3 regions of the Streptomyces sp. NPDC101178 genome follow, and region 3 is predicted to be linked to each of the others. Evidence: riboswitches for the same ligand, from Rfam matches in the RefSeq annotation. Region 3 holds a riboswitch; each other region holds the start of a gene.
The links. A riboswitch is a leader RNA that binds a small molecule or an ion and turns the genes downstream of it on or off. The one in region 3 is predicted to bind cyclic di-AMP.
Positions count from the first base shown of each region.

Region 1: another riboswitch for cyclic di-AMP. It lies ahead of ACIRR8_RS26995 (M23 family metallopeptidase); the one in region 3 lies ahead of ACIRR8_RS13210 (transglycosylase SLT domain-containing protein).
Region 2: another riboswitch for cyclic di-AMP. It lies ahead of ACIRR8_RS25015 (transglycosylase family protein); the one in region 3 lies ahead of ACIRR8_RS13210 (transglycosylase SLT domain-containing protein).

Region 1 is NZ_JBIWOZ010000010.1:110,039-119,939, forward strand. Features, by position in the region: gene ACIRR8_RS26975 (CobW family GTP-binding protein) at 1-5, shown strand, start outside; gene ACIRR8_RS26980 (DNA topoisomerase (ATP-hydrolyzing) subunit A) at 116-2,569, opposite strand; gene ACIRR8_RS26985 (M16 family metallopeptidase) at 2,830-4,185, shown strand; gene ACIRR8_RS26990 (M16 family metallopeptidase) at 4,212-5,582, shown strand; cyclic di-AMP (ydaO/yuaA leader) riboswitch at 5,807-5,975, shown strand; gene ACIRR8_RS26995 (M23 family metallopeptidase) at 5,990-6,826, shown strand; gene ACIRR8_RS27000 (GntR family transcriptional regulator) at 7,049-7,756, shown strand; gene ACIRR8_RS27005 (HPr family phosphocarrier protein) at 7,914-8,195, opposite strand; gene ACIRR8_RS27010 (GNAT family N-acetyltransferase) at 8,355-9,901, shown strand, end outside.
Region 2 is NZ_JBIWOZ010000009.1:91,676-101,576, forward strand. Features, by position in the region: gene eno (phosphopyruvate hydratase) at 1-843, opposite strand, end outside; gene ACIRR8_RS25015 (transglycosylase family protein) at 1,179-1,886, opposite strand; cyclic di-AMP (ydaO/yuaA leader) riboswitch at 1,892-2,073, opposite strand; gene ACIRR8_RS25020 (transglycosylase family protein) at 2,365-3,429, opposite strand; gene ACIRR8_RS25025 (cytochrome P450) at 3,616-4,920, opposite strand; gene ACIRR8_RS25030 (tetratricopeptide repeat protein) at 4,917-6,776, opposite strand; gene ACIRR8_RS25035 (nucleoside triphosphate pyrophosphohydrolase) at 6,818-7,801, opposite strand; gene ACIRR8_RS25040 (SurA N-terminal domain-containing protein) at 7,850-8,506, opposite strand; gene ACIRR8_RS25045 (DUF4265 domain-containing protein) at 9,016-9,444, opposite strand; partial or broken gene ACIRR8_RS25050 (IS5/IS1182 family transposase) at 9,590-9,688, shown strand; gene ACIRR8_RS25055 (hypothetical protein) at 9,697-9,901, opposite strand, start outside.
Region 3 is NZ_JBIWOZ010000004.1:179,133-189,033, forward strand. Features, by position in the region: gene ACIRR8_RS13205 (GMC oxidoreductase) at 1-517, opposite strand, end outside; gene ACIRR8_RS13210 (transglycosylase SLT domain-containing protein) at 663-1,490, opposite strand; cyclic di-AMP (ydaO/yuaA leader) riboswitch at 1,494-1,684, opposite strand; gene ACIRR8_RS13215 (FAD-dependent oxidoreductase) at 2,133-3,524, shown strand; gene ACIRR8_RS13220 (SpoIIE family protein phosphatase) at 3,570-6,176, opposite strand; gene ACIRR8_RS13225 (hypothetical protein) at 6,463-7,077, opposite strand; gene ACIRR8_RS13230 (helix-turn-helix domain-containing protein) at 7,300-8,598, shown strand; gene ACIRR8_RS13235 (PHP domain-containing protein) at 8,702-9,709, shown strand; gene ACIRR8_RS13240 (DUF6381 family protein) at 9,797-9,901, opposite strand, start outside.

The sequences.
Region 1 (9,901 bases), on a different contig from region 3:
CGTGACACCTCCGGGCCGCTTCCCACCGTACGGAGAGGCCTGGGGCCCGTCGTCAGACTGCCGCCTGCCGGGCGACGACGGCAGTTTGACGACACCCCTGAGTTCGACGACACCCCTAGAGCGGCGGTCCCGCGATCACGGACACCTTCTCCAGCAGCGGTGTGCCCGAACCGTCCCGCCGCGGGTCCGGCTCCGGCAGCTTCGCCGGGGTGCCGTTCTGCTGCGCGGCCCGGGCCGGGGTGGGACCCGCCCAGGCGAAGACCAGCACGTCCTCACCCTTCAGGAACCGCTGGCAGCGCACGCCGCCGGTCGCCCGGCCCTTGCGCGGATACTGGTCGAACGGCGTGAGCTTCGACGTCAGCACCGAGTCGTCCAGCGTCCCGTGCGAACCGGCCACCGTGAACACGATCGCGTCCGCCGCCGGGTCCACCGCCGTGAACGACAGCACCTCGGCCCCGGCCGCCAGCTTGACGCCCGCCATGCCTCCGGCGGCCCGCCCCTGCGGCCGCACCGAGGCCGCCGGATAGCGCAGCAACTGCGCGTCGGAGGTGATGAAGACCAGGTCCTCCTCGCCCGTACGCAACTCGGTCGCGCCCACGACGCGGTCACCGTCCTTCAGGGCGATGACCTCCAACTCGTCCTTGTTGGCCGGATAGTCCGGCACGACGCGCTTCACCACACCCTGGAGCGTCCCGATCGCCAGCCCCGGCGACCCCTCGTCGAGCGTGGTCAGGCAGATCAGCTCCTCGTCCGCCTCCAGCGTGAGGAACTCCGAAATCATCGCCCCGCCCGACAGGTTGGGCTCCGCGTGGGTGTCCGGCAGCTGCGGCAGATCGATCACCGAGAGCCGCAGCAGCCGCCCGGTGGAGGTCACCGCGCCCACATCGCCGCGCGCCGTCGCCGCGACCGCCGAGACGATCACGTCGTGCTTCGACCGCCGGGCGTCCTCGGAGATCTCCACCGGCTCCGCGTTGGCCGTACGGGCCAGCAGACCCGTCGACGAGAGCAGCACCCGGCAGGGGTCGTCCGCGACCTCCAGCGGTACGGAGGCGATCTGCGCACCCGCCGACTCCAGCAGCACCGTGCGCCGGTCCGTGCCGAACTTCTTCGCCACCGCGGCCAGCTCCGTGGAGACCAGCTTCCGCAGCTCCGCGTCCGACTCCAGGATCGCCGTCAGCGCCTCGATCTCGCCGTTGAGCTTGTCGCGTTCGCTCTCCAGCTCGATCCGGTCGAAGCGGGTGAGCCGGCGCAGCGGGGTGTCCAGGATGTACTGCGTCTGGATCTCGCTCAGCGAGAAGTGCGCCATCAGGCGCTCCTTCGCCTGCGCCGAGTTGTCGCTGTCCCGGATGATCCGGATGACCTCGTCGATGTCGAGCAGGGCGACGATCAGACCTTCGACCAGGTGCAGCCGGTCGCGGCGCTTGGTGCGGCGGAACTCGCTGCGCCGGCGCACCACCTCGAAGCGGTGGTCGAGATAGACCTCCAGCAGCTCCTTGAGGCCGAGTGTGAGGGGCTGGCCGTCGACCAGCGCCACGTTGTTGATGCCGAAGGACTCCTCCATCGGCGTCAGCTTGTAGAGCTGCTCCAGCACCGCTTCCGGCACGAAGCCGTTCTTCACCTCGATGACCAGGCGCAGGCCGTGCGCGCGGTCGGTGAGGTCCTTGACGTCGGCGATGCCCTGGAGCTTCTTCGCCGAGACCAGGTCCTTGATCTTGGCGATCACCTTCTCCGGGCCGACGGTGAAGGGCAGTTCGGTGACGACGAGACCCTTGCGGCGGGCCGTCACGTTCTCCACGGCGACGGAGGCGCGGATCTTGAACGTGCCGCGGCCGTTGGTGTACGCGTCCTTGATGCCGCCCAGGCCGACGATCCGGCCGCCGGTCGGCAGGTCGGGGCCGGGGACGAAACGCATCAGCGTCTCGATGTCGGCGCCCGGATGCTTGATCAGGTGGCGGGCGGCGGCGATGACCTCGCCCAGGTTGTGCGGGGGCATGTTGGTCGCCATGCCGACCGCGATCCCGGAGACGCCGTTGACCAGGAGGTTGGGGTAGGCGGCCGGGAGGACGACCGGCTCGCGCTCCTGGCCGTCGTAGTTCGACTGGAAGTCGACCGTGTCCTCGTCGATCGCCTCCGTCATCAGCGAAGTGGCGTCGGCCATCCGGCACTCGGTGTACCGCATGGCGGCCGGCGGGTCGTCGTTGCCGAGCGAGCCGAAGTTGCCGTGGCCGTCGACGAGCGGCAGCCGCATCGAGAAGGGCTGCGCCATCCGCACCAGGGCGTCGTAGATCGACGCGTCACCGTGGGGGTGCAGCTTGCCCATGACCTCACCGACGACGCGCGCGCACTTCACATAGCCGCGGTCGGGGCGCAGTCCCATCTCGTTCATCTGGGACACGATGCGCCGGTGCACCGGCTTCATGCCGTCGCGGGCGTCGGGCAGGGCCCTGGAGTAGATCACCGAGTACGCGTACTCCAGGAAGGAGCCCTGCATTTCGTCGACGACGTCGATGTCGAGGATCTTCTCCTCGAAGTCGTCCGGCGGCGGGGTCTTCGTGCTACGGCGGGCCATCGCGGCTGCGACTCCTTCTCGGATTCACGGATTCTGATCGGACAACCTGGGGTACTGATGCGGACCATTGTGGACCTCCGCACTGACAACGCGGACCTTGACCCGTCCGAAGCCGTCCCGGGCGGCACGGCCGGGGACACCATCGATGGAAACTTCCGCGGAACGGGAACTTCGCCAGGTGCCGGTGCGCTTGCTTAGAGTGGCAGGTCTGGCAGGAAGTACCGGTCAGGAAGTCCAGTATCGCGATCGAAGGGACGTACATGCCCATGGGTCACACGGCCACCGCACAGGCTGGCTCCGGCGGCCTGACAGCGACCGAGCACCGCCTGGCCAACGGCCTGCGTGTGGTGCTCTCCGAGGACCATCTGACCCCGGTCGCCGCGGTCTGCCTCTGGTACGACGTCGGCTCGCGCCACGAGGTCAAGGGACGCACCGGCCTGGCTCACCTCTTCGAGCACCTGATGTTCCAGGGCTCGGGCCAGGTCAAGGGGAACGGCCACTTCGAGCTCGTCCAGGGGGCCGGCGGCTCGCTCAACGGGACGACCAGCTTCGAGCGGACCAACTACTTCGAGACCATGCCCACCCACCAGGTGGAGCTGGCCCTCTGGCTGGAGGCCGACCGCATGGGCTCCCTCCTCGCCGCGCTCGACGAGGAGTCCATGGAGAACCAGCGCGACGTCGTCAAGAACGAACGGCGCCAGCGCTACGACAACGTGCCCTACGGCACCGCGTTCGAGAAGCTCACCGCCCTCTCCTACCCCGAGGGCCACCCCTACCACCACACCCCGATCGGCTCCATGGCCGACCTGGACGCGGCCACGCTGGAGGACGCCCGCGCGTTCTTCCGTACGTACTACGCGCCCAACAACGCGGTGCTGTCGATCGTCGGGGACATCGACCCGGAGCAGACCCTCGCCTGGGTCGAGAAGTACTTCGGCTCCATCCCGTCCCACGACGGCAAGCAGCCGCCGCGCGACGGCACCCTGCCCGAGATCATCGGCGAGCAGCTGCGCGAAGTGGTCCACGAGGAGGTCCCGGCGCGTGCGCTGATGGCCGCCTACCGCCTCCCGCACGACGGCACCCGCGCCTGTGACGCGGCCGACCTGGCGCTCACCGTGCTCGGCGGCGGCGAGTCCTCGCGGCTGCACAACCGCCTGGTCCGCCGCGACCGTACGGCGGTGGCGGCGGGCTTCGGCCTGCTGCGGCTCGCCGGCGCGCCCTCGCTGGGCTGGCTGGACGTGAAGACCTCCGGCGGGGTCGAGGTGGAGACGATCGAAACCGCCGTCGACGAGGAGCTGGCCCGGTTCGCCGAGGAGGGCCCCACACCGGAGGAAATGGAGCGCGCGCAGGCCCAGTTGGAGCGCGAGTGGCTGGACCGGCTGGGGACGGTCGCGGGCCGCGCCGACGAACTGTGCCGTTACGCGGTGCTGTTCGGCGACCCGCAGCTCGCCCTGACCGCCGTGGGACGCGTCCTCGACATCACCGCGGACGAGGTGCGCGAGGCGGCAGCGGCGGCCCTGCGCCCCGACAACCGGGCGGTGCTGGTCTACGAGCCCATCGAGCCGTCCGAGGACGCCGAAGAGGCCACCGACGCGCCCGAGGGGGCGGACAAGTGAGCGACGCCGCCGTGACTGGAGTAGCCATGGAGTACCACCCGCAGCCGACCCCGGGCACCGCCCGGCCGTGGGCCTTCCCCGCACCCGAGCGCGGCGCCCTGCCCAACGGGCTGACCGTGCTGCGCTGCCACCGACCCGGCCAGCAGGTCGTGGCCGTGGAGATCTTCCTGGACGCACCGCTGGACGCCGAGCCCGAGGGCCTGGACGGCGTGGCCACGATCATGTCGCGCGCGCTCTCCGAAGGCACCGACAAGCACAGCGCCGAGGAGTTCGCCGCAGAGCTGGAGCGGTGCGGAGCCACCCTGGACGCGCACGCCGACCACCCGGGAGTCCGGGTCTCCCTGGAGGTCCCGGCCTCCCGGCTGGCCAAGGCGCTCGGCCTGGTCGCCGAGGCCCTGCGCGCCCCGGCCTTCGCCGAGAGCGAGATCGAGCGGCTCGTCGGCAACCGCCTCGACGAGATCCCGCACGAGAAGGCCAACCCGTCCCGGCGCGCGGCCAAGCAGCTCTCCAAGGAGCTGTTCCCGGCCACCGCCCGGATGTCCCGCCCGCGCCTGGGCACCGAGGAGACCGTGCGGCGGATCGACGCCGCCGCCGTGCGCGCCTTCTTCGACGCCCACATCCGCCCGGCCACCGCGACGGCCGTCATCGTCGGCGACCTCACCGGCATCGACCTGGACGCGCTGCTCGCCGACACCCTCGGCGACTGGTCCGGCAACACGGCCCAGGCCCGCCCGGTCGCGCCGATCACCGCCGACGACGCCGGCCGCGTGGTCATCGTGGACCGTCCCGGCGCCGTCCAGACCCAGCTGCTGATCGGCCGCATCGGCGCCGACCGCCACGAGCGCGTCTGGCCGGCCCAGGTGCTCGGCACGTACTGCCTGGGCGGCACGCTCACCTCCCGGCTGGACCGGGTGCTGCGCGAGGAGAAGGGCTACACCTACGGGGTACGCGCCTTCACCCAGGTCCTGCGCTCGACCGGGCCCGACTCGGGCGGCGCGGCGATGCTCGCCATCAGCGGTTCGGTTGACACCGAGTCCACCGGCCCGGCGCTGGAGGACCTCTGGAAAGTCCTGCGGACGCTGGCCGCCGAAGGGCTGACCGACGCCGAGCGCGAGACGGCCGTGCAGAACCTGGTGGGCGTCGCCCCGCTGAAGTTCGAGACGGCCGCCTCGGTCGCGAGCACGCTGGCCGACCAGGTCGAGCAGCACCTGCCCGACGACTACCAGGCCCAGCTGTACGCCCGCCTCGCCGAGACGGGCACCGTGGAGGCGACCGCTGCCGTGGTCAACGCCTTCCCGGTGGACCGGCTGGTCACGGTCCTCGTCGGCGACGCGGCACAGATCGCGGAGCCGGTGAAGGCGCTCGGCATCGGAGAGGTGACCGTCGTCAGCGGCTGACACACCGTCGGCACACACCAGGACGGAGAGAACCCCAGCGAGGAGTAATTCGCCGGGGTTCTCCCTTTTGTCCGCTTGGTTCCTTTCTTCATGTCTTGCTGAAGTAAATCCCTCTACGCCCTGTGGGATGCGCGACAAATCCCCCTGTCCGTTTGGTGACGGACGGCCGCCTTGTCTAGCGTCGGCCCGGCTGTCCGTCACCCGTATGCCGCATCCGCGGCGCCGGGCAGCCATCGCCGAGTCCCCGTCAGGCGCGAGCCTGGGGAGCCGGGGACCCACACGCAGTCCCTGGGGTGAATCGGAACCCCGTGCCGCGAACCGGCGCGGAGCTCCGTAGGAGACCTTCCTGCTCCGAACCCGTCAGCTAACCCGGTAGGCGAGAAGGAAGGAAAGGATCAAGCACCTCCATGGCGTTCACCCGTGCCACCGGGAAGCACCGTGCCCCGAGCCGCCTGAAGCGCCGCGGCGCTCATGTCGCCGGCGTCGCGGCCCTGACCACGACCGGTGTCCTCGGCGCCCTGGCCTCCCCGGCCGCCGCAGCCGACTCCGAGACCCCGAAGGCCGCCGAGACCGGACTCACCCAGGCCATCGCCCTCGACGCCACGATCGCCGAGCAGATCGAGGCCCAGGCGCAGGCGCAGCACCGGCAGGCCGAAGCCGTCGCGAAGGCGAAGGCCAAGGCGGCCGCCGAAGCCAAGGCCAAGGCGGCGAAGGCCAAGGCGAAGGCCGAGAAGGCCAAGGCCAAGGCGGAGGCCCAGCGCAAGGCCGAGGCCCGCGCCGAGGAGATCCGAGAGGAGGAGGCCCGCGCGGCCCGCGCCGCCGAGCGTGCCCGCCTCAACGCCTTCCACCTCCCGGTCGCCGGCTCCTACGTCACCACCGGCTACAAGTCCGGCGGTGCGCTCTGGTCCTCCGGCAGCCACTCCGGCGTGGACTTCCGCGCCGCCTCGGGCAGCTCCGTCGTCGCGGTCGGCGCCGGCACGGTCGTCGAGGCCGGCTGGGGCGGCGCGTACGGCAACAACATCGTGCTCCGGATGACCGACGGCACGTACACCCAGTACGGTCACCTCTCCTCGATCGGCGTCTCCGTCGGCCAGTCGGTCACCTCCGGCCAGCAGATCGGCCTCTCCGGCTCCACCGGCAACTCCACCGGGCCGCACCTCCACTTCGAGGCCCGCACCACCGCGGAGTACGGCTCCGACATGGACCCGGTCGGCTACCTGCGCTCGCACGGCGTCAACGTCTGACCCGACCGCGTACCACCGCTCCTCCCGAAGGCCCCGGCTTCCCGCCGGGGCCTTCGGCCGTGCGCCGGGAATGCCCGGACCGATCCCCTCCGCCCCCGACCTTTGGCCAGAAGATATCCATCAATTCGGGCCTGCCATCGGAAATTGCGGAAGATTGCCTTAGAGTCACGGAACAGGCGTCGGCCGGCCGCGTTTCGCGGGGATGAAGGCGGAGGTTCGGACATGCGCATTCCCGCGCATTCGGTATGCACGGCAATCCGTGACGACATCGTCTCCGGTGTCTACGAGCGCGGCAGCCGCCTCACCGAGGAGCTGCTGGCCCGCCGGTACGGGGTCTCCCGCGTCCCGGTCCGCGAGGCGCTGCGCACCCTGGAGTCCGAAGGCTTCGTCACCACCCGCAGGCACGCCGGGGCCTGTGTCGCCGAGCCCACCGAGCAGGAGGCCGCCGACCTGCTGGAGGTGCGGATGCTCCTGGAGCCGCTCGGCGCCGCCCGCGCGGCCCAGCGCCGCACGGAGGCCCACCTCAAGGTGCTCCGCGGCCTGGTCAGGCTGGGCCAGGAGCGGGCCCGCCGCGGTGAGGGCGAGGATCTGCGGTCACTGGGCGGCTGGTTCCACGAGACCCTGGCCCAGGCCTCCGGCAGCCCCGGCCTGATCGCCCTGCTCACCCAGCTCCGGTACAAGATCGCCTGGATGTACGCCGTCGAGCAGCCGGCCCGCCCGGTCGACTCCTGGGCCGAGCACGGAGCCATCGTGGACGCGGTGGCGCGCGGCGACGCGGAACGGGCCAGGGCGCTCACCGCCCTGCACGCGGAGCGGGCCGCCGGCGCGCACCGGCTGCGCCGACCGGACAGGCCCGGCCGTCGGGCGGCGCCACCGCCACGCGTGAGTTCTTCGCAACACGGCGTAAACATCGCGGGTGCCCGTCATTAACAAGCGCGCCGTATACAAAGAGAAGCAATTTCCGAGGGCTCTATTCACGCTGCCCGAAATCGTTTTTCATCGCCTCGGGACAACGAAAGAGCCGTGGTTCTCCCGGAGGGAGAAACCACGGCTCAGGTCCGTTACCGTCGAACGGTCCCGGAATGGGTCAGACGGTCTCGGGAAGCTCTTCGAGCCCCTCGGCGACCAGCTTCGCCAGACGGTCCAGGGCGGCCTCGGCGTCGTCCGCGTCGGACGCGAGCACGATCTCCTCGCCACCCTGCGCACCCAGACCCAGCACCGCGAGCATCGAGGCGGCGTTGACCGGGTCGCCGTCGGCCTTGGCGATCGTCACCGGGACGCCGGAAGCCGTGGCGGCACGGACGAAGATGGAAGCGGGGCGGGCGTGCAGGCCCTCGGCCCAACCGACGTTTACGCGGCGCTCAGCCATGGTTCTGCCCTTCACATATCAACGGTTGTCTAGACCAGTCTCTCATGCGGTGCGTACTGCTGTGCCCGGCCTCTCCTCCCACCGGCAGGCCCCGGCCGTCCTCAGACTGCCCCGGTACCGATCCCTCCGCGACCGGGAGACCGGCCGTAGGCTTTGCCCATGGAGCCCACGCCGGAACAGAGTCCGCATCACGCGTACCCCGACCACTGGGAAGCGGACGTGGTGCTCCGTGACGGTGGCACCGCGCGCATCAGGCCGATCACCACGGACGACGCCGAACGGCTGGTCAGCTTCTACGAGCAGGTGTCCGACGAGTCGAAGTACTACCGGTTCTTCGCCCCGTACCCGCGCCTTTCCGACCGGGACGTGCACCGCTTCACCCATCACGACTACGTCGACCGGGTGGGGCTGGCCGTCACGACCGGCGGCGAGTTCATCGGAACCGTCCGCTACGACCGCATCAACGACCAGGGCCGCCCCGCCTCCGCGCCCGCCGACGAGGCCGAGGTCGCCTTCCTCGTCCAGGACGCCCACCAGGGCCGCGGAGTCGCTTCGGCGCTGCTCGAACACATCGCCGCCGTCGCCCGCGAGCGCGGTATCCGGCGCTTCGCCGCCGAGGTGCTGCCCGCCAACAACAAGATGATCAAGGTGTTCCGGGACGCCGGCTACACCCAGCAGCGCAGCTTCGAGGACGGCTCCGTCCACCTCACCCTCGACCTCGAACCCACCGAGAAGTCCCTCGCCGTCCAGCGCGGCCGCGAACAGCGCGCCGAGGCCCGCTCGGTCCAGCGCCTCCTCGCGCCCGGCTCCGTCGCGGTCATCGGCACCGGCCGCACACCCGGGGGAGTGGGCCGCACGGTCCTCCGCAACCTCCTCGCCGCCGGCTTCACCGGCCGTACGTACGCCGTGAACCGCGCCTTCGACGAGGGCCTCACCACGCTCGACGGCGTCCCCGCGCACCGCTCGCTCGGCGAGATCGACGAGCAGGTCGACCTCGCCGTCATCGCCGTCCCCGCCCACCGCGTCCCCGAGGCCGTCGCCGACTGCGGCGAGCACGGCGTCCAAGGACTCGTCGTCCTCTCCGCCGGCTACGCCGAACAGGGCTCCGCCGGCCGTGAGCTCCAGCGCGAACTGGTCCGCCAGGCCCGCTCGTACGGAATGCGGATCATCGGCCCCAACGCCTTCGGCATCATCAACACCGCCGAGTCCGTCCGGCTGAACGCCTCCCTCGCCCCCGAGTCGCCCGCCCGCGGCTCGATCGGCCTCTTCACCCAGTCCGGCGCCATCGGCATCGCCCTCCTCTCCGGCCTCCACCGCCGGGGCGCGGGCCTCTCCTCGTTCATCTCGGCCGGTAACCGGGCCGACGTCTCCGGCAACGACTTCCTCCAGTACTCCTTCGAGGACCAGGACACCGACGTCGCCCTCCTCTACCTCGAATCGCTCGGCAACCCGCGCAAGTTCACCCGCCTCGCCCGCCGCACCGGCGCCGTCAAGCCCGTCGTCGTCGTGAAGGGCGCCCGGCACAGCGGCACCAACCCGCCCGGCCACGCCGTCCCCGTCAGCCGCATCCCCGACGCCACCGTCTCCGCCCTGATGCGGCAGGCGGGCGTCATCCGGGTCGACACGGTGACCGAGATGGTCGACGCCGGGCTCCTCCTGGCCGGCCAGCCGCTCCCGGCCGGACCCCGGGTCGCGATCCTCGGCAA
Region 2 (9,901 bases), on a different contig from region 3:
GGAGACCAGCGGGTACGCGGAGACGAGCTCCTCGTAGTACTCGGTCATCTCGGCGGCCGAGCGGGACTTGCCCTCGAACTCGTAGACGCCGTCCTTGTAGAACTCGGACGCGGCGACGTCGAGCGCGAGCGCGATGTCGCGGCCCGGGACGTAACCGGCCTCCTTGATGGCCTCGACGATGAGGTCCAGGGCGGCGCGGTTGGACTCCAGGTTCGGGGCGAAGCCGCCCTCGTCGCCGAGGCCGGTGGACAGGCCCTTGGTCTTGAGGACCTTCTTCAGCGTGTGGTAGATCTCCGCGCCCCAGCGCAGGGCCTCGGAGAACGACTCCGCGCCGATCGGCGCGATCATGAACTCCTGGATGTCCACGTTGGAGTCGGCGTGCGAGCCGCCGTTCAGGATGTTCATCATCGGAACGGGCAGCAGGTGCGCGTTCGGGCCGCCGAGGTAGCGGAAGAGCGGCAGGTCGGACGCCTCGGAGGCGGCGTGCGCGACGGCGAGCGAGACACCGAGGATGGCGTTCGCGCCGAGCGAGGCCTTGTTCTCGGTGGCGTCCAGGTCGAACATCGCCTGGTCGATGAGGCGCTGCTCGGTGGCGTCGTACCCGACGAGCTCCGGGCCGATCTGCTCGATGACGGCGAGGACGGCCTTCTCGACGCCCTTGCCCAGGTAGCGGTTGGGGTCGCCGTCGCGAAGCTCGATGGCCTCGAAGGCGCCGGTGGAGGCGCCGGACGGAACAGCAGCACGGCCGGTGCTGCCGTCGTCGAGGCCGACCTCGACCTCGACCGTGGGGTTGCCCCGGGAGTCGAGGATTTCCCTGGCTACGACGACGTCGATGGACGGCACGAGGCATCTCCTTCTGGGATATGACGCTGGTTGTGCAGGGTCACTGTGGCCTTGCGACACGAGCCTAACCGGCCCGGCCGCGTCAGTCGGCCGACCGCCCGTCTCCTGGGACGAAAAAGGACCCAAGGGCCAGCATCACGGGACAAAACTCCAGAAATCTACTGGCTGGTAACAAGTGCTGGCGACAAGAGGTGAACGAATCCCCTCGCCCGCCGGCGCCCTTCACGCGGAAGAATCCCGGCCCGGCGCGCACGGGGGGAGAGCGCGCCGGGCCGGGGAGCCGAGCGAGGGAGGGTGCCGCCGGACCCCCTCCCTCCGGGGAGGAGAGACGGCTGTTACTTCAGGTGGAGCTGCTGACCCGGGAAGATCAGGTCCGCTTCCTTGACGATGTCGTCGTTGAGCTTGAAGAGCTTGCTCCAGCCGCCCTTGACGCCTTCCTTTTCGGCGATCTTGCTCAGGGTGTCGCCGGTCTTGACCTTGTACTCGCCGTCGCCCTTCTGGACCTTCTCGCCGGTCGGCGTGGTGACGGTCTTCTTGGAGCTCTCGGCCTTCGGAGCCTCGCGCTGCTCGCTGCGCGTGGTGGGCTGCTCGGCCTTGCGCTCGGGCTGTGCCTGCTCGGGCTTGCTCGCGGACTGGCCGGAGCCGGCGTTCACGCCCGGGTCCACACCGTCGTTGGTGAGGCCGCCCGCGCCGGCGCAGGCCCAGGCGCCCGGGCCCTGCATGTCGAGGAGCTTCTCGGCGGTGGCGATCTGCTGGTCCTTGGAGGCCAGGTCGGCGCGCGAGGCGTACTGCGTACCGCCGGCGGCGGCCCAGCTGGACTGCGAGAACTGCAGTCCGCCGTAGTAGCCGTTACCGGTGTTGATGGACCAGTTGCCGCCGGACTCGCACTGGGCGACGGCGTCCCAGGTCTCGACGGAGGCGGCGGAAGCGTTGGTCGCACCCATCAGCGGGACGGCCACGGCGGCACCGGTGACACCCGCGAGGGTGGCGAGACGGACGGCCTTCGAGGGGCGGCGGTGCTTGCCCTTGCTGTTCAGCAGCATGGAACGGATCTCCTCACCGACGCCTACGAGGTGAGCTGTCGGGTTCGGGCTGATGAGTTGCCCGGTCGCGCGACCTTGCGCGCGACTTCACCCCAAGCCGTTCCCGTACGTCCCCGTCTTCGACGAGGCCGTCCGGACCCGGCGGCCTACCTGGGTCCCCCGCTCCTGCCTACGGCGCTTTACGCGTCTGTTCCCTTCGACCGACGGCAGGATTCGGCGTGACGGTCGACGGGGCCCGCGGTGCGAGCGGTTCCGACCGTAAACACAGGCAACCCCGACATTCAAAGATGGACATACCGCCTCAATCAGCGCTTACTTGCCTGCCCTGACGGAGTGTTTCCGCAGGTCGGAGGCGATCTACGCCGAGGAGGCGGACGCAACGCGCCAGTTGCAGCAAAGAGACCCATGTCTCACTTACGCATAAGTGGACATAGGCCTCTGAACTACCCGCGTTTTTGGGGCGTTTTCCCGAATTCGATCAGTTGGCGGCAGGCGCCTCGGAGCCCTCCGGAGCGCCCGCCTGGCCCTCCTGCTCACCGTCCTGCTGACCGGCCTGCTCCAGCCCCAGGTCCAGGCTCTGTCCGGGCAGGATCAGGTCCGGGTCGGAGCCGAGGAGGTCCTTGTTGGCCTCGTACAGACCGGTCCAGCCCTGCGGGAGTTCCTGCGCGTCGGCGATGGCCCAGAGGTTGTCGCCGGGCTGCACGGTGTAGCCGCCGCCGGCGACCGCGCCGCCGTCCCGCGCGTCACCCTCACCCCGCGAGGCGTGCCGGCCTGACTCGCGCGGGCCGTCCTCCTGCCCCACCGCGTCGGCCTCCTCGGGGGCCGGCGCGCCTCGGTGCTTGCCGCCCGTGCGATCGGCGCCCTTCGAGGCGTCGGGGGCGGAGGTGGCGGGCTGCGAGGCGTCAGGAGAGCCGGGGGTTCCGGTCTTTCCTGCGGCGGGGGACGTGGAGGGCTTCGCCGCAGGGTCGGATGTGGCGCCTCCATCCCTCTTCTCCCCCTTGCCGGTTTTACCCGTCGTGCCGGTGGAGTCCGTCTTGCCGGAATCCTCCGCTCCACCCTTTTCATCCGCTTCGTCCGCCGGTGCGGTCGTCGGGTCCGGAGTGGGAGTGGTGGGGCTGACGGGGTCGGCGGAGGGGACCGTGCCGGGGTCGACACCGGGCAGGCCGCCGTCCACCGCGAGGCCCGAGATCACCGCGCAGCTCGGCCACGCCTGCGGGCCCTTGTCGTCCAGGACCTTCTCGGCGATCGCGATCTGCTGCGAACGGCTGGCCAGGTCGGCCCGCTCCGCGAAGGCGGTGCCGCCGTACGCCGACCAGGTCTCCTGCGAGAACTGCAGGCCGCCGTAGTAGCCGTTGCCGAGGTCGGCACTCCACATGCCGCCGCTCTCGCACTCCGCGACCCGGTCCCAGGTGGTGGCGTCGGCCGCGTGTGCGCCCGCCGCGCCGAGGAGCGGAATGGCGATGGCCGATCCGGTCACACCCGCGGCGACGACGATGGCGGGTGCCTGACGAGGACGGCGGTGTCTGCCGTTCGCGGAGCCCATGGAGTTTGCCTTCCGTGCGACTGACAAGCGGGAACTGAGAAGCATGAAGCTGTTACGCGCGTGCGTGAAGCTGATACGCAAGTGACGGACGGGCCAACGGTGAACGGTCGGCCGACGCGTCGAACCGTGAACCTAGCGGGACTCGAACGCATGTCACAAGTCGATGCAGCGCAGATCACGTGAAAGTCACAGAGGTGACAGCGTGTCACCTTCCTCAAGGCGCCGTCCCGGCTCGAACTCGACCGGCAGCGTGCGCAGTCCGCGCATGATGAGCCCGCCGCGCCAACGCAAATCGTCAGGTTCCACCGCAAGTCGCAGGCCAGGAAGGCGTTTCAGCAGCGTCGCCACCGCGGCCTGGCCCTCCAGCCGGGCCAGCGGTGCTCCCAGGCAGTAGTGGATGCCGTGACCGTAACCGAGATGCTGATTGTCACTGCGTGAGAGGTCGAGCGCCTCCGGATCCGCGAACCGCTCCGGATCCCGGTCCGCCGCCGCCAGCACCACCAGCACCGGGTCCCCGGCCGCGATCTCCTGCCCGCCGAGCGTCAGCGCCTCGGTGGCGTACCGCCAGGTCGCGAGCTCGACCGGCCCGTCGAACCGGAGCAACTCCTCGATCCCGGTGGCCAGCAGCGCACTCTCCCCCGCAGCCAGCGACTCTTCGAGCCGAGCGCGCTGTCCGGGATGGCGGAGCAGGGCGTACGTACCGTTCCCGATCAGGTTCACCGTCGTCTCGAACCCGGCGAAGAGCAGGATGAACGCCATCGCCGCGGCCTCGTTCTCGGTGAGGTGCTCGCCGTGGTCGCTGGCCCGGATGAGTCCGGAGATCAGGTCGTCGCCGGGGTTCTCCCTCTTCCGGTGGATGAGTTCGGCGAGATAGCCGCGCATCTTCTTCACCGACCGGGCCACCCCGCCGCGCGGTCCGCCGCCGTGGCGGATCATCATGCCCGCCCAGTCCCGGAAGTCGTCCTGGTCCTCGCGCGGGACGCCGAGCAGGTCGCAGATGGCGTAGATGGGGAGCGGGAAGGCGAAGTCGTGGATGAGGTCCGCCTCTCCCTTCTCGACGAAGCCGTCGATGAGCCGATCCGTCAGCTCCTGCACGCGGGGCGCGAACTCCGCAATCCGGCGTGGGGTGAACGCCTTGGAGACGAGCCGGCGCAGCCGGGTGTGGTCCGGCGGGTCGATGTTGAGCAGATGCGTCATCAGCTCCGCCTTGCGCTCCCCCGGGATCCCCGTCTTCCCCTTGGCGGCCGCGGACCCGGCGTGGTTCGCCGGATCCTTGGAGAGCCGCGCGTCGGCGAGCGCCTGCTTGGCGTCCCCGTACCGTGTCACCAGCCACGCCTCGACCCCGCTGGGCAGCGCGGTCCGGTGCACGGGGCTGTGCTCGCGGAGCCAGGCGTAGGCGGGATACGGGTCGGTGGCGAACTCCCAGGTGAAGAGTTCGGGGGCGTCTTCCGGCGTGCTGGGCGTGTGGGGGCAGGCGGGGGTGTGGTTCACTCCTCGACGCTATCGGGCGGGGTGTACGTCACTGCATGCAGCCGGGGCAGCGCCCGCGCCGCCAAGGGGTGGCCGGCCTCGGCCGCCCGGTTCATCCAGCTCTTGGCACGGTCGATCAGCAGCATGCCCAGGGCGAACTGTGACCGTACGACGCCCGCCTCGGCGGCCTGTTCCAGGTACGGGATCGCCTCGGCCGCCGCGTCGCGCGCGACCATCAGCTCTCCCGCGGCGGCCGCCGCCTCGATGTGACCGGCGTCCGCCGCCTTGCGGCACCAGAACTCGGCGGTCTCCAGATCACCGAGGGCCACGTTGACGTCGCCGAGCACCGCCGCGGCCATCGGGTCCTCCCCGGCCCGCTCGACCAGGTGTGTGTGGACGTTGGCCCGGACCGTCCAGCGCGCGCCCTCCGTCCCCACCGTTTCGAGCGCGAACATCCACAGGTCGAGCGGGACCGGCCACTCGTCGGGCCGGTCGACCGCATCGGCGAGCAGCCCGCCGAAGACGCCCCAGGTGCCCTCCCTCTCCCCGGGAACCAGCAGCCCGCTCACCCCGTACCGCTGCTCGGCGGCCCAGGCGAGCCCGTCGTCGAACGACTCGGCCTCGGCCACCGCGTACGCGTCCGGATACAGCTTCTGCGCGCCGCGGAGCACACCGTCGGAGACCGCCCCGTGCGGGACTCCGCACCGGAAGAGGTCGACCGCGGCGCGCACCAGCAGGTGGCCGCGCGGGTGGCGGGTCGGCCGGGCCGCCCGCCGCCACTCCTCGACGAGGTCGGAGCCGACGGCCAGGTACTCGGGCACGGTGTGCGCTCCGCGCCAGAGCCGGGCGCTCCGCAGTCGGGGCTCCTCGTCCAGCGCCTCGAGGCGCGCCCACTCGCTGTCGCTCCAGACCCGGTTCAGCTCGACCGGTCGCGTCCCGTCGAGCACCCGGGCGCGGTCCGCCGTCCCGAACCGGCGCGCGTCGTACGCCTCGTCCTCCATCGTGGCCAGCACCGGCACGCGCAGCCGTACGAGCTCCGCGAGGACCGCAGGGGTCAGCCCGTGCTCCCCGAGGTGGCCGTTCAGGTCGTCCAGCCACAGGACGCAGCCCGCCTCGCCCCACCCACGTACCACCGCCGGAAGCCCGCGCAGGTCCGTCCCGGGCGCCGGCGCGAAGATCCGGGTCGTACCGGGCAGGTTCGCCGCCAGGGCGGCCCACACCGTCCGGGTCTTGCCCGAGAGCGGTGCCCCGGTCACCACCACCAGACCGCCCTCCCGGGCCGCCTCGCGGACCCGGTCGCCCAACTCGGCGTCGCAGTCGCGCTCCACGTACGGCGGCAGCGGCGGTTCACCGGACAGCCGCCGGGTGCGGTGCACGCCGAGGGTGATCGGGTCGGCCGTCTCCAGGTGCGGCCAGTCGGCGACCGGCGGCAGGGTGGAGTGCGGCGGCTGCGCGTAATAGGTGTGTACGCCGCCGGAGAAGGTGCCGGCCTGGACGACCGGGGCGTGGAAGGTGCCGTCCTGGACGGAGTTGGCCGTGGCGCGGGCGGCGGGACCGGGCAGAACGGGAGCGGGCGTCCGGCCACCAGCGACCGCGCGTGCCTGCTCGTCCTCGGTGAAGGCTTCGGCGATGGCTTGCAGCTCCTCGTACGCGGAAGGCGCCATGCGCTTCACTTCGACCAGGAACTCGTGTACGGCGCTCGGCGTGCCCGTGTCCTCACCACGGAGGCGGATCCCCCACAGGTTGTCGAACTCCACCTCCAGAAAGGCGTTCCGGGTGCCCCGCAGTGTCTCGGACATGAGCCGGTTGGCGCTCTGGTCGGGGCTCTCGATGATCCGCGCCACCGTCAGAGCCAGCGTTCCCAACTCGGCGTCCACGCCCGTCCCCCACCTCTCGTACGGCCCCTCAGGTCACCGTACTAACCCGCCCCGCCCTCCGCCGCCACGATCGCATCCCGGTAGACCCGGGCCGCCGCGCGCAGGGCGGCCTCCGGGTCGGTGCCGTTCGCCTCGGCGGTCACGGCCAGGGCGAGGAGTTCGTAGCCGATGGTGTCGCCGGTGGGTAGCGGGACGGTGAGTCCGGCGGTGCGGACGCGGCTGCCGAGCTTCGCGGCGAGGGCCAGACCGGGCTGGCCGAGGGGGACGCCCTCGGTGACCGACGTGCGCTGCTTCTCGATCGCCTTCGTGCGGAGCCAGTGCGCGTGGACGTCCTCCTGGGTCTCGGCGCTCTCGTCGCCGAAGACGTGCGGGTGGCGGTGGATCAGCTTCTCGACGAGGCCGCCCGCCACGTCGTCCACGTCGAAGGGCTCCTCGGGATCCTCCTGCGCGATGCGCGCGTGGAAGACGACCTGGAGGAGTACGTCTCCCAGCTCCTCGCGCAGCTCGTCCCGGTCGCCGTCCTCGATCGCCTCGACCAGTTCGTACGCCTCCTCGATGGCGTACTTCGCGAGGCCCTGGTGCGTACGTTGCGAGGTCCACGGGCACTCGCGGCGGATGCGGTCCATGACCTGGATCAGGTCCAGGAGGCGGGCGCCGGGCAGATCGTACGAGCCGGGGAGCAGCTCCAGGTCCGGCATGGCGACCCGGCCGGAGCCGCCGAGCCGGGCCAGGCCGTCGGTCAGGCGGCCGTCGCCCTCGCCGCCGACCAGGACCACGACCGTACGGCCGCCCGCGCAGGCGGCGACCAGCTCGTCGGCGGAGGGCGCCGCGTGCTCGACGCGGACGCCGGCCTCGCGGAGGTAGGGCAGCTGCGGGTGGTCCGGGTCTCCGCACAGCACCTGGTCGGCGGCGTGCAGCGTCTGCCAGGCCGGCCAGGAGAGCAGGCCGGGCGCGACCCGGTGGCTGGCGGTGAGCAGGACGATCCGGCCGGGTGCGCCGGCGTGGTCGGGGGCTTCAGCGTTCACACCGCCCGAACCTACCGCCCGGCCCGCCCTCGCGGTCAGGCGCCCGGGTCAGGCGCCCGCCTCCGGCTCCTGCGGGGCGAACTCGGTGACCTGGCTGATCCACGGGGCCTGGTAGTTGCCGAGCTGCATCTTCTGGTCGTCCCAGGCGCCGAAGCGCGGGTTGACGTCGATGTCCAGCTGCTTCGACGCCTTGGTCAGCGCCTCGCCGACGACCTGCTGCCCCTCGGGGGTGCCGAGGTCCGCGCCGAGCGCCTTGGCGAGCTTCGGCAGCAGCACCTCCTGGCGCATGTCGCCGTCGATCTGGTCCGGGGCGACCCAGCGCTGCTGGAGCATCATCGCCTGCAGCTGCTCCTCGCCGCCCGCCTGCGCGCGGCTCGCGGTCCGGGCCTCCTGGATCTCCTTGCGGGTGACGGTGACCCCGGCGTCCTCGGCGGCCCGGTCCAGGATCCGGCCGAAGATCAGCCCGTGCAGCTTGGCGCGGTTGAGCTGGCCCGACTTGTTGACCAGCTGGGCCGCCTCGGGCGAACTCTCCTGGGCGGCACGGACGTCCGCCGCCTGGGCCTGGACCGCCGAGACCTCGATCCGCTCGCCGCCCACGACGGCGGCGGCACCGGGGTGGGCCTCGTTGCCGCAGGCGGCCAGGAGTGGGGCCGCGAGGAGCGTGGCGGCGGAGACGGCGAGCGCGGTGCGACGACGGCGGTGCAAAGGAGCCTCCCGTGGAGAGTTTGTGCATCGGTGCACAAGCCTTGCGGTGATCGATGGTAGGCAGTGGATGTGATCGGTGCCACTGATTCGACCAACGATTCGGGAGGAGTTGGGGATGTGGGGCGACCGGCCTCTCGGGCTCAGCCGTCGCGGAGGTCGCTCCGGCGGCTGAGGCGGCGGCGCAGGGCTACGGGGAGCGGAGGGTGCGGCCCGTCGGCATCGCTCTGAGCACGCCAGTACATAGTGAGCCGGGCCACGACAACGGTGGCGACCCAGCGCTAGGTTTCGTTCCGGTCCTCGGCCGTTCCCCCAGACGGATCTCCTTCACCGCGCTGACCTGCTACAAACCCGGCAACCGGTCCAGGTCGATCGACCAGCCCCGTCGGGATGAGTCCCCCAGCACGTAGGTCGAGAAACAAAATTGCTCGAACCACAAAAATTACACAGAATCCGCCATTCCTGATCAATGCACCCCGGGGGCCATACCCACACCAGGGCGCAAATCCAACTCAGGTAGAGCTGAAGGCCTTAGCGTCACTCCACTCCCAGAAAGCCGTTCCGTTCTTAATCTCTTTCTGGACGGAATCAAAGACCGACTGCATCAGCGAAATGTCCGGGACATCGATAGCGACATGACGATCGCCGTTCCATTCACTCAGAAGCCCAACAAAGTGCACAGCGCCACGCAGCTCAGGCCGACTGTCCGCTGGAGGGCGAGGATCTGCAAAGAATACACGGAGGACACGACGACCTGACTTGCTGACCACACCGTAGACAATGCCAGTCCCACTTTTTGCTACCACGTCACCCAGCGCGAGGCCGTAGGCATAAAAAGGGATGCAGCAAACCTCGTACCCGCTATCCTCTTCGTTTTTCCGAAGCCACAACTGCTCACGCATTCCAACAAGGTCGAACGGAGCCAGGTCGACCATGGCCATACAGTTCTCCTCGCGCCTCCAGGCCGGGTCCTCATGGCTGATGTAGGTGACTCCATCAATCGTGACCTGCAAGGAACTCTCCACTGTTGCTCATGGAAGGCTTTCGGGATACTGCCACTGTCATCTGCATGTCGACTGGCTGGCCTTGAAGCAGTGGCGGCTGCTGCTGCGGAAGCTCCGGTGCGGCATCACCCGTATCACCGACCCCGCGAAGGCCGCCCTGGCCCTCCGCCTCGCCGCTGCGGGCCGAGCTCAGTCTGCAGTACTCACCAGGGCCACCAGTTCGGCCTCGGTGGTCCCAGCTGGCACGCGCACGTCAAAGGTGTAGCCCTCATCGCAGAACACCAGGTCAAGGTGCGTGGGTGTCAGCCTGCGGAAAGCGCTCGCCAACCAGATCGCGTCCTCCTCCCACACGTCCATGTACAGGCAGGTACCGTCCTCGTGCAGATAAGCCTCA
Region 3 (9,901 bases):
CCCGCTTGGGCGTGACGGCCATGCCGCCGTTGACCAGCGAGCCGCCGCCGACGCCGCGCCCCTGGTAGACGGTGATGCCGGCGAACTCCTCGGCGTCCAGGATGCCTGTGTAGCGGTTGACGCTCTTGTCGATCGGGAAGCCGAGGAAGTTGCTCAGCGGCTGCTTGGTCCGGGTGCGCAGCCAGAAGGAACGGTCGTCCGGCTTGGTGGTGTTGGCGAAGATCTTGCCGTCGGCGCCGGGGGTGTCCCAGGCCATGCCCATCTCGACCATGTGGACGTCGGTGCCCGCCTGGGCGAGCCGGAGGGCGGCGACCGAGCCGCCGTATCCGGTGCCGATGATCAGCACCGGCACATGGGCACCGGATCCGATCGGGGCAGCCGAGGCCCGGGGCGTGGCCCAGACCGGTGTGGTGGGTCCGGCGAGCGCCGCGACGCCAAGAAGAGAACCTGTTCCTGTGATGAATCTACGACGGGAGACGCCTCTGTGAGCGCCTTTGTGCAGGATGGAGTCGCTCATGTGACTTACCTCACTCTCGATGAGTGCAACAGGTTCTACTGTCGATCGCGTGGCAAGTCACTAGAAACTTGGGGGTAACTTCCCGGTACGCCGAGGGGCCCCGGACCAGATGGTCCGGGGCCCCTCGGCGTGAGCGCGTACGGGATCAGTAGGCGCCGAAGACGTTGTCGATCGAGCCGTACCGGTCCGCGGCGTAGTTGCACGCGGCGGTGATGTTGGCGACCGGGTCGTAGCTGTCGGTCGAGGTGCCGGGCACGTGGTAGGCCTGGAAGGTCGGGTCGATGACCTGGAGCAGCCCCTTGGACGGGGTGCCCTTGACCGCGTTGGAGTCCCAGTTGTTGATGGCGTTCGGGTTGCCCGAGGACTCGCGGATGATGTTGCGGTGGATGCCCTCGTAGCTGCCGGGGATGCCGTGCTGGGCCATGACCGCCAGCGACTCCTTGATCCAGCCGTCGAGGTCGTTGGTGTACGTGGCGGGGGCGGCGGCCGGGGCGGCGGCGGGCGCGGCCGTGGTGCGCTCCGAGCGGTCGGCGCGCTCCGCCGTGGCGGTGCGCTCGGCGGCCTTGGCAGCCTTGCCGGCCTTGGCGTCTGACGGGGCGGCAGCCTTGGCGCCGATGGTCAGCGTGATACCCGGGTGAATAAGGTTCGGGTTCTCGCCGACGGCCTTGCGGTTGCCTTCGTACAGCTTCTTCCAGCCGCCGCTGACGGAATACTCGCGGGCGATCTTGGAAAGCGTTTCGCCGGACACCACGGAATGCTTGGCGGGTGCCGCCTTCGTCACGGAATTCGCCTGGACGGTCACGGAGACGGGAGCCACCGCCTTTTCCGCGGCGACGGAGTGCGCGGGAGCGGCGGAGGCGGTGGTGGCGCCGAGCACCGGGAGGGCCAGAACGGCTCCACCCGTGGTCACGGCGGCGATGCCACGGCTCAGCGAGCCGGACTTGGAACGGCGGTGCTTACCCTGTGCGGGCATGGGGAATTTCCTCTCCGGCGCCTACGAGGTGAGCTGTCGGGTTCAGACGGGAGATGTCTGGCCGCACGGTCGTGCGACTTCACCCCTAGCCGTTCCGGATACCGGATCGGCGGCATACCTGGGTCCCCCGCTCCTGCCGTACGTGAGTGGGTTGCGGATTCCCGGACGGCGGCAGGATTCGGCGTTCCATCCGGATTGACCGTGACCGTAGGCGAAAAGCATCGGGCAGAACAAGCCCCGAATTCCTGATCTTCTTTCTCCGCATGATCGAATTCCGGAATTCCCGGTCGCGCCGGTTCCGTCAGGGTGTCAACTTTCTTCGCACAGAAGGGAACCGACGCCTCCACTTCCACGTCCGCACCCCCGGGCGTGACGCTCACCACTTCGCGCGGGGGTGGCCGGAATGGGCACACCCAAAAGGGCCCAAGAATCCCATTAACCCCTTTACGGAAGAGAGGGCTAAATGTCCAAAATCGCCCATACCGACCTAGCGAAACGGACTTATCGGGCGGTTCCGTAGGCCGGGTCGGAGGTCTCTCGGGGTCAGGGCTTACGGTGTGGGGTGGAGACTAGTAAGCCAACCCTTACCTCCGACGTACGCTGTACCTGCCCGCGTTCGCCCGCCTTAAGGATCACCACGCCATGACACGCCCCGTCCGCGTCGCCATTGTCGGAGCCGGCCCCGCCGGTATCTACGCTGCGGACGCGCTGCTCAAATCCGAGGTCTGCCAGGACCCGGGTGTCTCGATCGACCTGTTCGAGCGCATGCCCGCGCCCTTCGGCCTGATCCGTTACGGCGTGGCTCCCGACCACCCGCGGATCAAGGGCATCGTCAAGGCGCTGCACCAGGTGCTGGACAAGCCGCAGATCCGCCTCTTCGGCAACGTCAGCTACCCGAACGACATCGACCTGGACGACCTGCGGTCCTTCTACGACGCGGTGATCTTCTCGACCGGCGCCGAGGCCGACCGGGCTCTCGACATCCCGGGCATGGAGCTCGACGGCTCCTACGGCGCGGCCGATTTCGTCTCCTGGTACGACGGCCACCCCGAGGTCCCGCGCACCTGGCCGCTCACGGCGGAGAAGGTCGCCGTCCTCGGCGTCGGCAACGTGGCGCTGGACGTGGCCCGCGTGCTGGCCAAGACGGCGGACGAGCTGCTGCCCACCGAGATCCCGGACAACGTGTACCAGGGCCTCAAGGCGAACAAGGCGCTGGAGGTGCATGTGTTCGGGCGGCGTGGCCCGGCGCAGGCCAAGTTCAGCCCGATGGAGCTGCGGGAGCTGGACCACTCCCCCAACATCGAGGTGATCGTCAACCCCGAGGACATCGAGTACGACGAGGGCTCCATCGCCACCCGGCGGGAGAACAAGCAGGCCAACATGGTCGCGCAGACCCTGGAGAACTGGGCGATCCGCGATGTCGGCGACCGCCCGCACAAGCTCTTCCTGCACTTCTTCGAGTCGCCGGTCGAGATCCTCGGCGAGGACGGCGAGGTCACCGCGCTGCGCACCGAGCGCACCGAGCTGGACGGCACCGGCAACGTCCGGGGCACCGGCCGGTTCACCGACTGGGACGTGCAGAGCGTCTACCGGGCCGTCGGCTACTACTCGGAGGAGCTGCCCAAGCTCCCCTTCGACGTGGCCTCCGGCACGGTCCCGCACGAGGCGGGCCGCGTCATCTCCGGTGACGAGCACATGGCCTCGGTCTACGTCACGGGCTGGATCAAGCGCGGCCCGATCGGCCTGATCGGCCACACCAAGGGCGACGCCAACGAGACGGTCGCCTGCCTCCTGGAGGACCGCGCCGCAGGCCGCCTGTCCGAGCCGGCGACGCCCGCACCGGAGGCGGTGGAGGCTTTCCTGGAGAGCCGCAACGTCCGGTACACGACCTGGGAGGGCTGGCACAAGCTGGACGCCCACGAGCAGGCGCTCGGCGTCGCCCAGGGCCGTGAGCGGATCAAGGTCGTGGAGCGCGAGGGCATGCTGGACGCCTCGGGCGCCTTCGCCCTGGCCGAGCCGGCCACGGAGGTCTGAGCCGGGCGGACCCTGTACGCCTGAGGCGTACGGGGCTGTCGCCCGTCAGTCCGGGGCCGGGGCGCTCGTGCCGCCCCGGCCCGGCCCGCGGAACGTCCGCCACAGGTCCGGCGGGGCGGCGTCGCGGGACAGCGGCTGCGGCTTCTGAGGAAGGTGCGTCCAGCGGGCCGCGAGCAGGAGCGCGATGTCGTCGGGCCGGTCCGTGGCCCGCCGGGCCTCGCCGATCACCCGGTTCGCGATCTCGGCCAGCGGGACCGAGCCGATCCCGGCGATCGTGGAGCGCAGCCGCTCGATGCCCTCGTCGATGTCGGTCCCGGGCCGTTCGATGAGCCCGTCGGTGAACAGGGCCAGCACATCGCCCGGTTCGAGCAGCAGGTCGGTGACCGGGTACGTCGCGTGCCCGTCGATGCCGAGGACGATGCCGCCGGGCAGGTCCAGTACCTCGGTCCGGCCGTCGGAATGCCGCAGCACCGGCTGCGGATGGCCCGCCCGTACGGCACGGGCGCGTCCCGTGAGCGGGTCCAGGGCGATGTAGCAGCAGCTGGCGAACTGTCCCGGGTCCAGGTCGATGAGGAGCCGGTTGGTGCCGCTCATCACCTCCTGCGGATCGTGGTTGCTCAGCGCGAACGCCCGTACCGCACTGCGTAGTTGCCCCATGGTGGCGGCCGCCGCGACACCGTGTCCCTGGACGTCGCCGATGACCAGGGCCAGTTCGTGGCCGGTCTCGATGACGTCGTACCAGTCGCCGCCCACGTCCATGCCCTGGGTGCCGGAGAGATAGCGCCCGAGCGTGTCGACCCCGTCGGCCTCCGGCAGCCGGTGCGGCAGCAGGGCGTCTTGGAGCCCCCGGGCGAGCGCCGACTCGCTGTCGTACCGCTGCGCGCGTTGCAGGGCCTGGGCGATGAGTCCGGCGAGGGCGGTCAGGACGGTGCGCTCCTCCGGGCTGAACCCGCGCGGCCGGTCGAAGCCGAGGATGCACGAGCCGACGGGCCGCCCCGAGGCGATCAGCGGCAGGAAGGCCCGCGCCCCGATGTCGGTCTCCATCGGGATGCCCGGGTAGGCGTCGGCCAGCCGCTGCATGGACTCGAAGAAGAGCGGGCGGCCGGTGGTCAGAGTCTCCACGCCAGGAATGGAGACGTCGAGTCCGACCCCGTCGAAACGGTCGAGGAACCCTTTCGGAAACCCCGTCTCCCAGGCGAGGTGGAGGTGACGCTCGCTCAGCAGGTAGATGGCGAGCTGCCGGCCGCCGAACGCGGGCAGCAGCTCCTCGGTGACCACGGCGGAGACCTGGCGGGCCGTGACCGCCTCGGTGAGGGCGATCGCCAGGGCCACCGGGCGGTAGAGGGCGGAGGAGCGGTCGGCGGTGGAGCCGATGCCCAGACCGGGCGCGGCGACGGAACCGGGAGTGTACGCGGGCTGTTCCGTGGCCTGGAACACCGCGCTCAGCCCGTCGTGGCCCGGGTACAGCGAGACCGACAGCCAGCGCGACGGGCCACGCCTGGCGAGGAAGTGGACGGGTTCGTCGGAGATCAGGGCGGCCCGGCAGTGGTCCTCGTACGCCGGATGCCCGAACCACGGCAGCACCTCCCACACGACGTGGCCCACCAGCTCGGCGCGGGGGAGGTCGAGCAACTCCTCCGCGAGGGCGTTGGCGTACGTGATGCGCCCGATCCGGTCCAGCGAGACGATCCCCCGTGGCAGCCGGTCCGCCGCCTCCGCGATGACGGGTCCCGCGCCGAAGTCGACGACGAAGCCGGACAGATGGCTCTCCGCGCTCCCGCCGTCCGGGTGGGTCCAGCGGCCGGAGAGTTCCAGCAGGTGGTAGCGGCCGTCGGGGCCGCGCAGCCGCATCCTCCGCACCACCGGATCGGCGGATTCCACCGCCTGCCGGGCCAGCGCCCAGAGCCCGTACACGTCCTCCGGTACGAGGCGTCCGGCGAGCGCGTCGACGGTGCCGGGGAACTCCTCCGGCACGGTGCCGAAGATCGCGCACAGGTCGTCGTCGGCGGTGAGGCCTCCGGTGTGCAGATCCCAGTCGAAGCTGCCGACCCGCACGGGCGGCGCCGGGGCGGCCGGGAGCTGGACGGGGATCGGCTCCTTCTCCCAGACGACCGGGAGGGACCGCGACTCCAGATCGGCGAGCGCGGCCCCGAGACGGTGGCCCAGGCGCAGCAGCCGCTCCCCGTCGGCGGGAGCGATCTGCTCCCCCGGGGTCGCGGCCCGCAGGACGGCCATCACGCCCATGCTGCCCTGCGGGCCGGTGATCGGGACCCACAGCGAGCCGAACGGGAACGGCAGCCCCGCCATCAGCTGGGGGAACCGCCGCATGCCCTCCTCCGCGTCGGCGAGCAGCACGGGCCGGCCGGTGCGGAAGGCCTCGGAGACCGGGAACGGCCGGTTCACGTGCATCCGCCACCAGGGCCGGAAGAGCGGGCCCGGCAGTCCGGCGAGCACGGCGAGGCGCAGGAGGCCGGGCGTCCCGGAGCGGAGGTAGATACCGCCCGCGTACCCCTCGGCGGACTCGACGGCGCTGACGACCCCCTGCGCGAGTACGAGGGACAGCTCGTCCGGTACTCGGCCGAAGTCGTCTCGCCCGGCCGCGGCCCCGCTTCCGGGGGGCGGGGTGGGCCGGGTCGCGTCGTGCCGGGTCACACAGCCAGGATGCTCCCGGCAGAGGGGGCCGCGCACTTCGGCGGACCGGCCGGAACCCCGTGCCGGCCGGTCCGCGGACAAGGTAGGGGGTGTCTGACAGTTCGGCGCGGATCAGCGGGCGGCGTCAGGTGCGGCGCATCGCAAGGCGCCGGAGAGTCCTTGGACGGGTTCCCCCCTGCTCGCACGCGGGTGAGAGCTCGGGGAAGGAGCTACCAGGACTCTTCGGCAACGCCGCGAGGTGCCGTGCCGGGCGTCGCCCGCCCGCGCGGAACTGCTCGGACACCTCCTAGTGCAGCTTGGCGACGGCGGTTCCGGTCGTCTTCCTGAACCCCTTCAGCGGTGCGCCGTCCAGGTCACCCAGCTGTCCCCACTCCAGGACGGTCACCGTGCGGCCGTCGCGGCCGACGGAGTGGAGGCCGATGTCGGTGGAGCCGACCTCCGGGTAGGACGTGTCGATGCTGTAGACGTACGCGCCCTCCTCCACGTTCACCCGCCCGTGGTAACGGCTGACGCCCTCGATGCCCGGGTCCTGCTCCTTCATCCGCTCCAGGCAGGTCGCCAGCGCGGTCCGCAGCTCGGCGGCGAGCGCCTTGGCCTTCGCGGTGGTGGGCGCGACGGTGATCGTCTGCCGGGCGCCGGTGTCCAGCTCGGTGCGGAAGTCCCGGTGGCGGGTGCCCGCGGCCGGCGTGGTTCCGGCCGTGCAGAAGGATCCGTCCTCCGGCAGGCCCTTCTGCACCGGACCGGCGGTCCAGGGCGTGAGGGAGGCGGGCCACTGCCCGGCGGCCAGGAACTTCGGCGCGGCGGGCGCGGCGGAGGCGGGTGCCGTGGACAGCGCCGTGACGGCGAGCCCCGCGGCGGCGGCGGTCACGAGTGCGGTGCGGATCGTACGGGTGGTGCGCATGGTGGTGATCCCCGTTCAGGTGGTCGAGCGGTCGGTCGGTGGAACGGCACCAGCCTGGGGCGGGCACCGGGCCGGCGACAAGGACGACACGGTTTCCGCCCGGCACGGAACCGTCCCACCCCCGGTGACGTGGGTGTTCACGGTGGGGTGGAACGCCCCTGGGACGGCCGGGGGAGGTCGAGCGGGTTGTCGGACGGACGGGAAGCGGACGGCGGGCGGGGCATGAGCGGCCGCCGGCGCACGGACGGCGAGCGGGGAATCGGGGAGGAGCCGGGTGCGGGCGGTGATTTTGCTCGGGAGGAGCTGGCGGAGCGGCTGCGGGAGTTACGGGAGAGCTCAGGCCGCACGTACGCGGCCCTGGCCCGCCGCATCGGCGTGAGCGCCTCGACGCTCCACCGCTACTGCACCGGCCGGACGGTCCCGGCGGAGTTCGCCCCGGTGGAGCGCCTGGCCCGGCTGTGCGGCCGCACGGGCGAGGAGCGGCAGGCCCTGCACCGCCTGTGGCTGAGCGCGGACGCGGAACGGGTGGAGCGGCAGGAGGCGGGGGCGGTTCAGCCGGGTGAGGTCCAGGAGCCGGCGGTGGCCCGGCCGGGCGGGGACACGCCGCGTACGGAGGAGCCCGGCAGGCCCGTTCCGGCCGCCGCCACCCCCGTACACCCCGACGAGAAACAGCCCCTGCCCGCAGCCCCCACCCCGGTACTCCCCGACGAGAGGCGGCCCCTGCCCGCAGCCCGGGCTTCCGGCACCTCCTCCGTACGCCGGTGGGTGCCCGCTCTCGTCGTCTGCGTCGCCGTGGTCGCCCTGGCCCTCGCCCTGAGCACGGCCTTCAGCGACCCCTCGCGACCGGAGCGGCCCCGGCAGCAGCCGTCCGTCGCGCCGCCCGTGGCTCCCCCGTTCACCTGGACGACCGACGATCACGTCTGGAAGTACGGCTGCGGGCACGCCTACCTCGTCGGCGGTTCCGCCGCCGGGATCCCGGCCCCGCCCGCCGAGGCCGACGCGGAGGCCTGGGCGCGGGCGCTCGGCGCGGTGCACGCGGGCGAGACCGGCGTACGAATCACCCTCCAGGGCGCGGACGAGCGGGCGGTCGTGCTGGAGGCCCTACGGGTCCGGGTCGTCGAGCGGCGAGAGCCTGCGCACGGGCGGGTCCTCCGGATGAGCTCCGGGTGCGGCGGAGCGCTCACACCGCGGATGTTCGACGTCGACCTCGACGTGAGGCGACCCGTGGCCCGGTCCGTACCGGGGAACGACACGGGTGAGCCGATCCCGGCGGTCTCCTTCCCGTACCGCGTCTCGGCCTCGGACCCGGAGGTCCTCCTCGTCACCGCGCGTGCGGCCCGCTGCGACTGCGACTGGGTCGCGGAGCTGCGGTGGAGCGGCGGGGGCCGGAGCGGGACGGTACGGATCGACGACGGCGGGCGGCCGTTCCGTACGAGTGGGGCGCCCGGGCGGCCCGTCCACGACTACGACTTCTCCACCCGGCGCTGGGTGGCGGAGCCGGGACGGACCGACTCCGGCTGACGGGTCGCCCGGTGGGCGTCCGGGGCCCGCAGCGGCCATCCTGGGACAGGCGGCCCGGACGGCGTGATCCGCGGGGCGGCCGACGTTCCCTGTGGAGGTGCCGATGGATCCCGTCACCGCTCTGCGGCGTATCGCGTTCCTGCTGGAGCGCTCGCAGGCCGCCACCTACCGGGTGAAGGCCTTCCGGACGGCCGCCGGGGTGGTGGACGCGATGGAGTCCGGGGAGGCGGCCGAACGGGTGGCCGCCGGGACCCTGGAGCGGCTCAGCGGGATCGGTCCGCGTACCGCGCAGGTGATCCGGGAGGCCCAGGCGGGCGAGGTCCCCGGCTATCTGGAGAGGCTGGAGGAGCAGGCGGCCGCCGAACCGGCCCCCGAGAAGGGCCGGAAGCTGCTGTCCCGGCTGCGCGGCGACTGCCACCTCCACTCCGACTGGTCCGACGGCGGCAGCCCGATCGTGGAAATGGGCCTCACGGCGGCGGAGCTGGGGCACGAGTGGGCGGTGCTCACCGACCATTCGCCGCGGCTGACGGTGGCAAACGGCCTGTCGCCCGAGCGGCTGCGGGAGCAGCTGGCGGTGGTGGCACGGCTCAACGAGGAGTGGGCGCCGTTCCGGCTGCTGACCGGGATCGAGTGCGACATCCTGCCCGACGGTTCGCTGGACCAGGAACCGGAGCTGCTGGAGCGGCTGGACGTGGTGGTGGTCTCCGTCCACTCCAAGCTGCGGATGGAGGCGGCGCCGATGACCCGGCGTCTGGAGGCGGCCGTACGCCATCCGCAGGCGAACGTTCTCGGCCACTGCACGGGCCGGCTGCTGTCGGGGCGCGGCCGGCCGCAGTCGCGGTTCGACGCGGACCGGGTCTTCGCGGCCTGTGCCGAGGCGGGCACGGCGGTCGAGATCAACTGCCGGCCGGAGCGGCTGGACCCGCCGCGCCACCTGCTGCGCAAGGCGGTGGCTGCGGGCGCTCTCGTCGCGATCGACACCGACGCCCACGCGCCCGGCCAGTTGGACTGGCAGATCCACGGCTGCGCGCGGGCCGAGGAGTGCGGCGTACCGGCGGACCGGGTGGTGACCAGCTGGCCGGTGGAGCGGCTGCTGAAGTGGGCGGGGTGAGCGCCTCCGTACGCCGGGGAGAGCACGGACACGAGACGCCCGCCCCGGAAGAGTTCCGGGGCGGGCGCCCTGCCGCGTACCGTGCGTCTACTTCTGCGGGTAGATGTCTCCCGCGGCCATCCCGCTCTGCTGCTCGCTCCGGTCCCGGATCGTCCGGGACTTCTTCTCCAGCCGCTCGCGCTCCTGCGGGTC